Regions from separate parts of the Bacillus cereus group sp. RP43 genome, predicted to be linked through region 1. Evidence: riboswitches for the same ligand, from Rfam matches in the RefSeq annotation. Region 1 holds a riboswitch; each other region holds the start of a gene.

Region 1 (4,421 bases):
TGTAAATGATAAGGGCGTTACAAGCAATACGAATGATAAGCCATATGTTTTTTTCATAACTATCACGCCACATCCAGTGTATGTACATGTTCCAAGCTTTCGTAATCATTAAAACGATAAAGATTGTACATAGAAAAGGTACAGTCAATTGTAATGATTGCATGGCAAGTGGTACGAGAATAAGGAACGTAAATAATAATGGGAAAAGCTGAATGATGTAATTATATAGAAGAGATTTTTTAAAATAAGAAGTTAATTTCTCTTCTAGTGCTAGTAAATAGACAGCATCGGGCTTTTGAATAAATGTACGTATTGGGCATCTCGTTATAATCACTGTTAAGACGATTGTAATAAGCAATAGAGATATTCCTTTAGAAGGATCCGTTTTAAGAAACTTGGCGTAATAATATGCACCTACACATGAGACGAAGATGAAACTATATAGTAAACCGTTAATCATACGTGCAAAGTATGTGATGGCATTTTGAATATGTTGTTGAAAGCGAGAGCTCCATAGTGATTCGATTGACATGTTTTTCACCTCTTTTTTCTATTATATATGTTTTATTAAGCAAAAAACGAGCAAATTGCGTTATGCAACTTGCTCGTTTTTCTTTTCTTTATTTTTTTTCTGATCACGATTCATTAATGGATAGAAGGCAAAGCCAATTACGAATAAACCAATTCCGAGAAGGAATGTTTTAATATCGGATGCGCCTGTTTTAATAACCCATAGTGCATAGCAAAGTGCGATAACTGCGACTACACCATCCATAATTCTTGCCCGCATTTCATTTTTGTATGTTTCACCAGTTGCGACTAGTTTTAACTGGAAGATTGGTGAAACGAGATATGGAATGAGGTAGGCTAAAGTTGACACTGTAATAACGAATGTATAAGCTTCCGCAATTGTTCCTGATAATGTTGAGAATAAGAACACTTGCGACATAATGTTTGTTAATCGTAGTGAATGAATTGGACTTCCTTTTTTGTTTGTTTTTGCGAAGAAGGAAGGGAAGAAACCTTCTTTTGCTGCTTGATAAGGCACTTCTGAGCTTAATAAAATCCAGCCTAATATTGAACCGAATAGGGAAGTAAGAGCAAGTAATGCCATAAGTTTCCCGCCGCCGTGACCCATTGCAGCGTTTAATGCATCTGCTAATGGACGTTCAGAAGCTTGTAATTTATCAACGTGAAGTACACCCATTGTTAAAATTGTAATTCCTAAATAAATTGCAACGGTTATTAGTAAACCAGCAACAGTCGCCCGTTTTACCGTTTTGGGAGAAGTAGCTCGGTTTGATAAAAGAACGGCTGATTCAATCCCAATAAATGCCCAAAGTGTTGTAAGAGCAGCTAAATTTACTTGTGAAAGGAGACCGTGTGATACACCTTCTTTATCGATCATTGGTGTATACCATTGTCCAAACTTTGAAGCCTCGAACGCAAATAACGTAACAACAATGAATAGAAGGAATCCAGTTACTTTCGTTGTTGTTGCTAAGAAGTTTAGCTTCCCAGCTCCGCTTACACCGTTTGTTAAAATTAAATGTGTGCCCCATAGTAAGACAGAACAAATAGTAAATGTAATTAGTTTTCCAACTTCTATATCGAAAGAGCCGATTGAAAACAATAGACGTGTATCTTTCATAATCGGGAAGAAGAGTGATAAATATCCCGCAAAAGATGTGATAATGGCAACGTTACTTGCCCAGTTTGCAACCCAGTATCCCCACACCATGCTGAAACCAGCCATTTTCTTTCTTTTTGGTGTTGAGAATAAAGCATATGCATGACTTTGTGGTCCTGTCGTTAAATCAGGACGACGAATTGCTAAATTACCGAAAACAAGAGCTAGCATTAAAACACCAAACCCTGTTGTTAACCAAGCTAAAGTGACACCGAGCGGGCTTGCTGTTTGTGCTAACGTACTTGGCACCATGAAAATACCAGCGCCAACCATGTTACCGACAACGAAAGCTGTTAGTACCCAAAAGCCCCATTTTTTTTGTTGCATAGAAAATACCTCCAAAGTTAGTATAACCAAGTCAAGCGAGGAGATATGTATGTCTTCCGCGGTAGGGAAGAGAAGTTCCAAACAAAACAAAAAAAGCACGTAATTTGCCGCTACATGCTTTCTATCTTATAAGAAACCCACGACATACCTCTCGATAGCTCTCCACAAACGAAACGTTTGTGACAGTTCTGCACTTATTAAATGCAGACCCAGCAAGCGTGCATGGTGGACACATCTTACTTCGGCAACCATTCCTTTCTCATTCATTCGTCAATGCCACTACATCTCCTGAAATGATACTCTTAATGATTGCAACCTCTACCTCACCGAGATACGAATGAGGATTTATGTATTAAATTAACATGTTTAAGAGTAACAAATGTATTTTTATACGTCAATGGATATAGTAATAATCAGATTATAGAGAAGAGTTCGTGATTAAAAAGGAGAGGGATTATTGTACAATGTTTAAATTTTCATAATATAATAAATGTTTACGGCGCTAGAAGATTGAGAAGGGGGATGAAGTATATGTCTGCATGTAATCAAAATTCCGTAATAGGTGTACTAGATTCAGGGGTTGGAGGATTAACAGTTGCGAGTGAAATTATGCGTCAATTGCCTAAAGAGAGCATTTACTATATCGGTGATAATGAGCGTTGTCCGTATGGGCCAAGAAGTGTAGAGGAGGTACAATCTTTCATATTTGAAATGGTTGAGTTCCTCAAACAGTTTCCGTTAAAAGCTCTAGTTGTAGCATGTAATACTGGTGCAGCTGCTGCATTGACTGATTTGCAAGGAGCACTTTCCATTCCAGTTATTGGCGTTATACATCCGGGAGCAAGAGCTGCAATTAAAGTGACAAAGAAAGGGAAAATCGGGGTAATTGGAACTGTAGGTACGATAAAATCTAATATGTACGAAAAAGCATTACACGAGCTTGATACACATTTGGAAGTGCATAGTCATGCATGTCCGACTTTAGCTACAGTTGTAGAAAATCAATTAGAAGATACAGCATATGTAACGCAGCAAGTGAAACAGGCTTTACTGCCATTAACGAAAGAAGATATAGATACGTTAATTCTTGGGTGTACGCATTATCCACTTTTAGAGTCCTATATAAAAAAGGAGTTAGGAGAGGCTGTGACGATTATTAGTTCTGCAGAAGAAACAGCGATAGAGTTAAGCACAATTTTACAGCACAAAGGAATTTTGTCTGACAATCTTAATCCGAAGCATCGATTTTTTACAACAGGCTCTGTCTCATCATTTGAACATATTGCTGAGCGGTGGTTAGGGTATCAAATTTCTGTAGAATGTGTGAATTTACCTATGGAAAAACAACTCGTGAAATAAAAAGAAGCTGATCTAAAACTAGATCAGCTTCTACATATAAGATTAAACTAAGTTTAATACAGTTACTTTTTGACGAGTCATAGACTCAAGGCTCTTACGAATACCTTGTGCGCCCATACCTGAACCTTTTACACCGATGAATGGGAAGTGGTCAGGGCCGCGCTCTGTGCGTCCGTTAATTTGAACAGAGCCAGTGTCGATCTTGTTAGCAATTGCAAATGCTTTGTTAATGTCTTTTGTGAAGACACTTGCTTGTAAGCCGAACTCTGATTTGTTAGCAATTTCAATCGCTTGTTCATCAGAAGAAACACGGATGATTGGAAGGATTGGGCCGAATGGCTCTTCCCAAGCAACTTTCATTTCTTCTGTTACGTGGTCGATTAATGTTGGGTAAATTAAGTTACGCTCACGTTTGTTACCGATAACGATTGTTGCACCTTTTTCAGCAGCATCGTCAATTAAACCTTGAACGAAGTCAGCAGATTTGTCGTCGATTAATGGAACGATTGTGCTGTTTTGTTCTGGAGATCCAACTGATAGTTCTGCTACTTGCTCTTTTAATAAGCCTGCTAGTTCATCTGCTACATTTTCGTGCACAAGTACACGCTTAATAGCTGTACAACGTTGACCTGAGTAAGAGAATGCACCGCTTACGATATGCTTTGCAGCTTCTTGTAAGTCTGCATCTTCACAAACGATACCAGGGTCTTTACCACCAAGTTCTAATACAAGTGGAATCATTGCAGCTTTTTTCGCTAAATGTTTACCTGTATTTGTACCACCTGTGAACGATACCATATTTACGCCAGGATGTTCTACTAAGTAGTCACCAATTACAGAACCGCGTCCTGTAGCTACGTTTACAAGACCTTTTGGTAGGCCTGCTTTATGAAGTGCTTCAACCATTTTAATACCGCTAATAGCACCTTGAGTTGCTGGTTTGAAGATAACAGCGTTACCCATAATAAGTGCTGGTGCAAGTTTTGCAGCAGATAAGTTTACTGGGTAGTTAAACGGTGCGATTGCTAATACAACACCAAGTGGT
Region 2 (4,421 bases), 870 kb from region 1:
GTCTCGGAATGTATTTGTAAAATGATAATAAAGTTATTTGATTTTAAAAGTTCAATAAGCATAACCCCGTTCTAAAGTTAGGACGGGGTTGAAAATTTAAGTTTTATGGAGTAAGAATGTGCTTCAAATATTTTTAATTCAGTAATGTATATTTCAGTAAAGGCTTTTTATAAAACATCACTTACTTATTTGTTACCGAGTTCTTCCGCCAAACCGATTAAAATTCCTTCGGTTCCACGAATGTAGCAGAGTCGATATGAGTTCTCATACTGAACTACTTCGCCAACGAGCTGAGCACCATGCTTAGTAAGTCTGGATACCATTTCGTCAATGTCTTCGACGGTGAACATGACGCGCAGATAACCGAGGGCGTTTACAGGAGCTGTCCGGTGATCTGCTATAGTAGGTGGGGTGAGAAATCGCGAAAGTTCAATTCGGCTGTGACCATCTGGCGTAACCATCATAGCAATCTCTACGCACTGAGAACCGAGTCCAGTTACGCGACCAGCCCATTCACCTTCAACAGTAGCTCGTCCTTCGAGATTCAAGCCAATCTCCTCGAAGAAAGAGATTGCGTTATCAAGGGATTCTACAACGATGCTGACATTGTCCATTCGTAGTAATCTGTTTTTTGTCATAGTCTTTATCTCCTTATATGTATAAATTTATTATCTAATTATCCTCATAATTATACTAAAATCTCTTCTAAACAAAAAACACCTTGTCACAGTGTAGGGAAATGTGACAAGGTGTTTTCGGGTATAGTATATAACATCTTGTTAACGAACAACACTTCGTAAACCCTCTACTATTGAAATATGCGCGAACTTTATTTCGTGAATGCTATCATTTCAAGAATTTGATAATGTAGTTGCTATTCGATAAAATAACTTTCTTGTCAATCTATACAATACAAACAGCTTTCTATTTATATAGGAAGGAAATAGATTCATATAATTTGTTTTAAGTTTTACTGGTGGAAATTAACTCATCTGCACTAAAGGCTCAATTTTTGCCATAAATGATTGATGGAGTGCTTCAACACCATCTACTAAATGAATACGGTCAATTACAACTGATACTTTAATTTCAGATGTACTTACCATTTTAATATGAATACCACCTTCTTTTAAAGTAGTGAACATATTCGCAGCGACACCAGGGTTAGATACCATACCTGATCCTACAATTGATACTTTTGCTAAATGATTTTCATGTTCTACAGATTCATAGTGAAGTGCTTCTTGATTTTGTTCCAATACTTCTAATGCTTCTCTTAAATCATTAGAATGGATCGAGAAGGAGAGGTGAACAGTTTCTTCATTTGTAATACTTTGAATAATAATATCTACATTAATATGTGCTGCTGCTAATGTAGAGAAAACTGTTGAAAGTGCACCTTGTTCTAATCCTTTAATTGTGACGCGTGTAATATTATCCTCAAATGCAATACCTTTAACGATTGCTTGTTGTTCCATGTTACATTCTCCCCTTACAATTGTTCCGTTTTCTTGTTCCATGCTTGATCGTACTTCTAAAACTACATTATGATTTTTAGCAAACTCAACAGCGCGTGGGTGTAATACGCCAGCACCGAGGTTGGCAAGCTCTAACATTTCGTCATAAGAAATTTCATCTAATTTATAAGCATCTTGTACAACTCGTGGATCAGTCGTATATACGCCGGTCACATCCGTATAAATATCACATTTTTTCGCTTTTAGTGCCGCAGCTAATGCAACAGCAGTCGTATCAGAACCACCGCGGCCAAGTGTGGTAATTTCATTTTCTTCACTTACTCCTTGGAAACCAGCTACTATAACAATCGTGCCTTCAGTAAGGTGAGACTGAATACGAGTGGTGTTAATGTCAGTAATCCGTGCACTACTATGTACAGATTCTGTCGTAATACCAGCTTGCCATCCTGTTAATGAAATTGCGTTATAACCTTTTGTTTGTAGTGCCATTGTTAATAATGAAATAGTTACTTGTTCTCCTGTAGATAGGAGCATATCCATTTCACGTTTACTTGGATTTTCAGTAATAGCGTTAGCAAGTGCTACAAGTTTATCCGTACTTTTTCCCATTGCTGAAACGACAGAGACAATACTATGTCCTCGTTCATATTCTTCAATAATTAAATTTGCTACATGTTGAATGCGTTCGACGCTTCCGACAGAAGTACCGCCAAATTTTTGTACAATCGTTTCCATTACGAATTCCTTCTTTCGTCCATTTTTAAGAATAGGTTAGGACATATACAAATCCCAATATTCCTGTAGTTACCAGAGAGAAAAACAAAAAACACCATCTCAAATAAGTGAGGATGGTGCTGTTACAGGAAAAGGGAAACAGAAAACGGAGCTAATAAAAAAACCGCCAAAAAAGGAATATCATGAAAATGATATCTCTTTTTTGTAGATAGCTCTTCATACGTACACGTCTGTACATATGACAGTTCTGTTTCTATTCGAAAACAGCCCCAATTGATAAATGCAGAGAAATTTATCAATTTCGGCAACACTTCCTTTCCTCTAAATTCATAGACATCTCTGTGTCTCCTTTAGAATACTTATAAGCGTTGCAACCTCTATCTCACGTTTTAGGCGAGAGTGTATGATTTATGAAGTTGTTGGTAACATTTGTTTTATAATAATTTAAATTTTTCAGGGAATCAAGTGTTTTATATATATTTTCAAAATTCTTTCTTTTTCGAAAAAAAGTTTGTGAAAAATGTAGCAAAATAAATGTATTGCATGTACATTGAAAATATAGAGTATAGGAGGTGGAAGCATGAAGAGGCCTATTTATGTTGCGACAGAAATGAAAACAACAATGGAGAAATTATGGGAATATACGCAAGAACCAGACCTACATACAGAGTGGGATGCTCGTTTTACTGAAATTTCTTATTTAGAGAAGAAAGAGGGAGAACCGCAGAAGTTTTTATATAAAACAAAGATCGGATTTGGGCTTGAAATAGCCGGAGAAGGGGAATCGATAGGTGAAATAAGAAAAGAAACTGGGGAACGCATTTCCTCATTGAAATTTTGGACAGACAATAAGTTATCACTTATACAAATAGGACGAGGTTATTGGAAATATACACTGAATGGAGAACATATTCATTTTGAAACGCAATATGATTATGATACAAGGTTTGGTCGCATAGGGAATGTGATAGATTCATATGTTTTTCGGCCTTTATTAGGCTCTGCGACTGCATGGAGTTTTGATGCTTTAAAATTATGGTTAGAAAAGGGGCTTCATCCTAAGTTGCTAATTAGAAGAACGATGACTTATTGGCTTGTTTGCTTTTTATTTGCCTTCGTATGGTTATATCAAGGGATTGTACCGAAATTGATGTTTACTCATTCAGAAGAAGTAAAGATGCTTTCTGCACTAATCGGATCGAATGAAAGTAGTATTTTTATACTTAAAATAGTTGGATTTTTAGAAATAATATGGGGTGTTATGTGGCTATTGCCACTTCAAAAGCGAAAACTATTTATATTGCATATTATATTGTTGATAGTTTTAACATTAGCGGCAGGATCGACGAATATCGCTAGTTTTACGCAACCGTTTAATCCGATTACATTAAATTTTCTTCTAATAGGGTTATCGATTGTCGGTTATATAAATAGCACTAATTTGCCAAGCGCAAAAAATTGCAAGAGGACGAGAAAGGGATAAGTATATGGTTAATATTTATGAAAGATTATTAGGGGATTCTTATAAAAGGCTTCATCCAAAATTGCAGAAGCGATATGCGATTACAGAAGAGAATAGTTTTACAGGAGAAGGGGAAATGGATGAAATTTACGGTGGCTCTTTTTTAGTTAAATTGATTTTGAAAATTGCATCGAAGTTTCGAATGTTTTTCTCTGAGCGAGGAAAGAAAGTGCCATTTACGATACATAATACCGCTGAGCGAGATGAACAGGGGAAAGAATTTGTACGGTGGAATCGTACTTTTTATTTTCATAATAAGAAAAGATATTTTAACGCTGTTATGCAGTTGGATGAAGAGAATAATGAAATTGTAGATTATTTTGGTGAGCCACATTTACTCGTTTCTACATTGAGTTTTTATATTGATGAAAAAGGCGGGATGCATATTTCTTCAAAGAAACAATGGTTTTTTATGTTTGGAAGAAAAATACCGTTACCTAGATTTTTATACGGAGAGGCAAAAATTGTAGAGAGTTATGATGAAGCACTACAATGTTTTCGAATTCATGTACAAGTACGAAATCCGTTAATTGGTTCATTATTTTCATATAAGGGAACATTTGTGGAAAGGGAATAAACGAGATGAAAAATATAATATTTGGACTTGCTTGCTATATTATTTTTCTAATATGTGAGTGGTCGAATGTAAACCCAGTTGAAGCAATTATTTTATTATCTATTTTGTT
Region 3 (4,421 bases), 2.1 Mb from region 1:
TTACAAATAACATTTTCCATTCTAAAAGCCGGCCATCTTTTCTCATACGTTTCCCTTTAAATGGCCCTATCGTATGTAACCCATGTTTGCTTAACTTAACTGCTAGTTCTTCAATTGCATCTGTTCGAATTGCGATTTGTAGCATTCCTTCTCCAGTTTGCAATTTAACAACCGTTTCCTGCACTAATGGATTTTCTGCTTCTTTCGCTTTTTCTTCATGCTGCACAGCTAAAAATTCTATGTATGATAAATCAAAATAACATAAACTATTCCAAGTTCCCCAGTTCGTATGCTCTCCGCCTAACGCAGTATGAAAACCTAGTGCCTGTATTTGTTTTGCCGCTTCCTCCGGTGTACAATTCACTGCGTGAACGAGATGATCAAACATTAACATAGTCTTTCTCCCCTTTCTCTCCATCCTTTTATTGTATATTTTATTTTTCTTTCATTCAATTCAAAAAACTTTAAAACCCAGTTGATTTATACGATTAATGTGTATTATAATGAAACAAATTTAATTATTGCTGATTGGAAAAACCAAAGGCACTTTTCTCATACGGGAAAAGTGCCTTTTTCATTTATTATTACAGGGGGATTATTTATGCAGAAATTAATTGTCTTTGCTATTATTGGATTTTTCGCTCAATTGATCGATGGCGCACTTGGAATGGCGTATGGGGTAACATCTACCTCACTATTATTAATGTTTGGTATTGCACCAGCTGTAGCTTCCGCATCTGTTCACTTAGCTGAAGTCGTTACAACCGCAGCTTCTGGTGCATCGCATATCAAATTTGGAAACGTTGATAAATATACGGTTTCCAGACTTACATTACCAGGGGCAATTGGCGCATTTATTGGGGCATGTTTTTTAAGTAATTTACCTGGCGATGTGATTAAACCGTACATTTCAATATTTTTATTCACTTTAGGCGTTTATATTTTATTACGATTCATTATTCAAAAACAAATTGTTACTTCCAAAAAGCGCATGTCTGCCAAACAACTTGTGCCACTCGGCTTATTCGCTGGATTCGTCGATTCAACAGGCGGCGGTGGTTGGGGACCGATTACAACACCTGTACTTCTTGCAAGAGGAAATGAAGCTAGAAAAGTTATTGGATCTGTTGATACGAGTGAATTTCCTGTTTCACTCGCTGCAACGATTGGCTTTTTCATTTCACTTGGCTGGGAACAAGTAAGCTGGGTTTGGGTATTTGCTCTCATGCTCGGTGGTATTGTCGCTGCACCAATCGCCGCATGGTTAGTTCGCATCGTTCCAGCACATTTGCTTGGCGTACTAGTTGGTGGCCTTATAATCTTTACGAATATTCGTACACTGCTTACTACATTTAAAGTAGATCCAACTATTATTTCACTTTCTTACATTGCAGTTGGTCTTGTCGTTATTATATCCATTTTTATTGCTGTCCGTAATCATTCCAATCGTTCTAACGTATCGACAGATGGTTATCCGAAAGATCAAAAACAAATGCTACCATAATGATAAAAATACCGCTCGAACTATATCGAGCGGTATTTTTTATTTTTCTATTTTCCAATTAATCATCGTATCTGTTGTATCTACTCTCTTCATTTGTAATTTCTCTAATACACGAATCGAACTACCATTTTCAAGGAGTGTCTCCGCAATAATTGTATCTACCTCTTCTGTCTGGAAAGCCCACTTTATTAATTCATCTACAGATTCTGTAGCATACCCTTTATTCCAATATTTCTTAATAAAACCGTAACCAATTTCTACTGTACGTTTCTCGTTCGGTTTCCCTTTAAATCCTATATCCCCTAGTACGATGTCATCTTCTTTTCGAATGACATACCACGCACCCCAAGGTAATAAAGCTGCGTCTTGTTTTACACTTTCTACATGCCCTGCAATATGCGGGCCACTATTGTATCCTTGATTCTTCGCAATTTGAACCCATTCTTCTGCACATGGGATAATATGTAATCTTTCCGTTTCTAATTTCATAACGACGTCCCCTTTTTAATTAAACGGTACTTCGATTTTACTACAAAAAGAAAGAATATTCACTCTTTTAATTTATACTTATGTTTTTTCTTTGAAACAAAATAAAAGAGGTGATTCCCTTCAATAGTTATGTCGAATTATATTTTCTGAATTTTCTTTTAATTTTAAAGGGTTTTTCATTATTTTTTGCGAAACATTTGTATAACAATTTTTTCTTTGCTTATTGCTACATAATAGTAGGTTCGGGTGGAGTTTTGCAAGCGTTTCCTATACAATAACCGATATTTTTTGACTTTTCCTAACAAAATTCCTTGCAATATATTCAGAAAGTCATTACAATTGCCATATATTAAATATCTTAGCAATATATAAATCCTCATCAATCCGATGAGGTAGAGGTTGCGACTTTTAAAAGTAAAACGGACGAGACACAGAGAATGTCACTGACTCCGTTTGAAAGGAAAAGTTGCCGAAGTTTGTATTTCTTCTCTGGAAATATGAGCTGGGTCTGTCTCCGAAAGGAACAGAACTGTCACGTTTACAAAATTACCGTGTAAACGTGGGGTGCTATCTTAACGGAAGGGTATGATGGGGTGGTTATTTGTGAAACGTTCCGCCTAATTCCTTTGGCGGTTTTTTGTATTTTTCTCCCCCGCTCCTTCCTAACCTACAAGAAAAGGAGTGTTGAACATGAATAGCGCAACAAATCAATCTACCTCTAAAACGCAAACTACACAAGGACAAGGTGAATTAAAACGCGGATTAAAATCTCGTCACCTTACGATGATTTCTCTCGGTGGTACAATCGGTACCGGACTATTTCTTGCCAGCGGTGGTGTGATCCATTCAGCTGGTCCTGGCGGTGCACTAGTCGCATACGCCGCAATTGGAATTATGGTTTATTTCTTAATGACAAGCTTAGCTGAACTCGCAGCTTACATGCCTGTTACTGGATCTTTTAGCACTTATGCAACAAAATTTGTTGATCCATCACTTGGCTTTGCACTTGGATGGAACTATTGGTATAACTGGGCGATTACGATTGCAGCTGAACTTGCAGCCGTAACATTAATTATGAAATTTTGGTTCCCAGATACCCCTTCTCTTATTTGGAGTGGACTTTGCTTAGCTATTATTTTTCTCTTAAACTATTTATCTGTTAAAGGTTTTGGTGAATCTGAATATTGGTTCGCACTTATTAAAGTAGTTACTATTATTATCTTTTTAATTGTCGGTTTTATGATGATTTTTGGAATTATGGGTGGCGAATCTGTCGGCTTTAAAAACTTCACTGTTGCAGATGCACCATTTAACGGTGGAATCATGGCAATTATCGGTGTATTTATGGCTGCTGGTTTCTCATTCCAAGGAACTGAATTATTAGGAGTAGCTGCTGGTGAAACTGCTGATCCAGAACGCAATATTCCAAAAGCAATTCGTTCTATCTTTTGGCGTATTTTATTATTCTACATTTTAGCAATTCTCGTTATCGGTTTATTAATTCCTTATACGACTGAAAGCCTTGCAGCGAGTGATGTTACAGTAAGTCCATTTACACTTGTATTTGAAAAAGCGGGCGTTGCCTTCGCTGCTTCTGTTATGAACGCTGTTATTTTAACTGCAGTTCTATCTGCTGGTAACTCTGGAATGTATGCATCAACTCGTATGCTTTGGGATTTAGCTCGCCAGGGAAAAGCACCAAAGTTCTTAGGCAAATTAGATAGCCGCGGTGTACCTGTTAACGCATTAATCGCAACATCAGTAGTTGGTAGCGTCGCTTTCATCGCTTCTTTATTCGGTGACGGTGTTGTATACATTTGGTTATTAAATGCTTCTGGGATGTCAGGATTTATTGCTTGGGTAGGGATTGCTATTAGTCATTACCGTTTCCGTAAAGCTTATATTGCACAAGGGAAAGATTTGAAAGATTTACCATATCAAGCGAAATGGTTCCCGTTCGGTCCAATCTTTGCATTTACACTTTGTGTTATCGTTATTTTAGGTCAAAACTACGGAGCATTTACGGGAGCATCTATCGACTGGAACGGTGTACTCGTTTCTTACATCGGTTTACCACTCTTTTTAGTACTATGGTTAGGATATAAATTCACTAAGAAAACGAAAGTAATTCCACTTGATAAATGTGAACTGAAATAGAAGGAAGTATAGCAAAACGAGCAAACAAATTTGTTTGCTCGTTTTTTATTACAATTCATCTCCCTTCCCTATTGCCACTGTTTTTGCAATAATAGAGGAAATATAAATAAAGGTTGGGATTACATGAACATTCGTATTACTGATGAAGCAATAGTAGCTATACATAGACTAGAACGTGAAGACAAAAAGATTATTCGCATTAGAGGAACTATGACAAACTCTTGCAGCATTTTCGTTGATGTTGATTTAATTTGGGATACATATAATGCAG

What was found. A riboswitch is a leader RNA that binds a small molecule or an ion and turns the genes downstream of it on or off. The one in region 1 is predicted to bind lysine.
Region 2: it holds a riboswitch for lysine, as region 1 does, so the genes downstream of both, QCI75_RS18035 (aspartate kinase) here and QCI75_RS22530 (amino acid permease) in region 1, are expected to answer to the same signal.
Region 3: it holds a riboswitch for lysine, as region 1 does, so the genes downstream of both, QCI75_RS11860 (amino acid permease) here and QCI75_RS22530 (amino acid permease) in region 1, are expected to answer to the same signal.

Annotation. Positions count from the first base shown of each region.
Region 1 is NZ_JARVHQ010000001.1:4,329,411-4,333,831, reverse strand. It holds gene QCI75_RS22535 (ABC transporter permease) at 1-532, opposite strand, end outside; gene QCI75_RS22530 (amino acid permease) at 593-2,017, opposite strand; lysine riboswitch at 2,165-2,346, opposite strand; gene racE (glutamate racemase) at 2,549-3,376, shown strand; gene gapN (NADP-dependent glyceraldehyde-3-phosphate dehydrogenase) at 3,419-4,421, opposite strand, start outside.
Region 2 is NZ_JARVHQ010000001.1:3,458,361-3,462,781, reverse strand. It holds gene QCI75_RS18040 (VOC family protein) at 186-638, opposite strand; gene QCI75_RS18035 (aspartate kinase) at 984-2,213, opposite strand; lysine riboswitch at 2,415-2,601, opposite strand; gene QCI75_RS18030 (DoxX-like family protein) at 2,794-3,696, shown strand; gene QCI75_RS18025 (DUF4166 domain-containing protein) at 3,701-4,312, shown strand; gene QCI75_RS18020 (YndJ family protein) at 4,318-4,421, shown strand, end outside.
Region 3 is NZ_JARVHQ010000001.1:2,256,510-2,260,930, reverse strand. It holds gene QCI75_RS11875 (VOC family protein) at 1-394, opposite strand, end outside; gene QCI75_RS11870 (sulfite exporter TauE/SafE family protein) at 602-1,504, shown strand; gene QCI75_RS11865 (GNAT family N-acetyltransferase) at 1,544-1,993, opposite strand; lysine riboswitch at 2,379-2,571, shown strand; gene QCI75_RS11860 (amino acid permease) at 2,684-4,150, shown strand; gene QCI75_RS11855 (iron-sulfur cluster biosynthesis family protein) at 4,274-4,421, shown strand, end outside.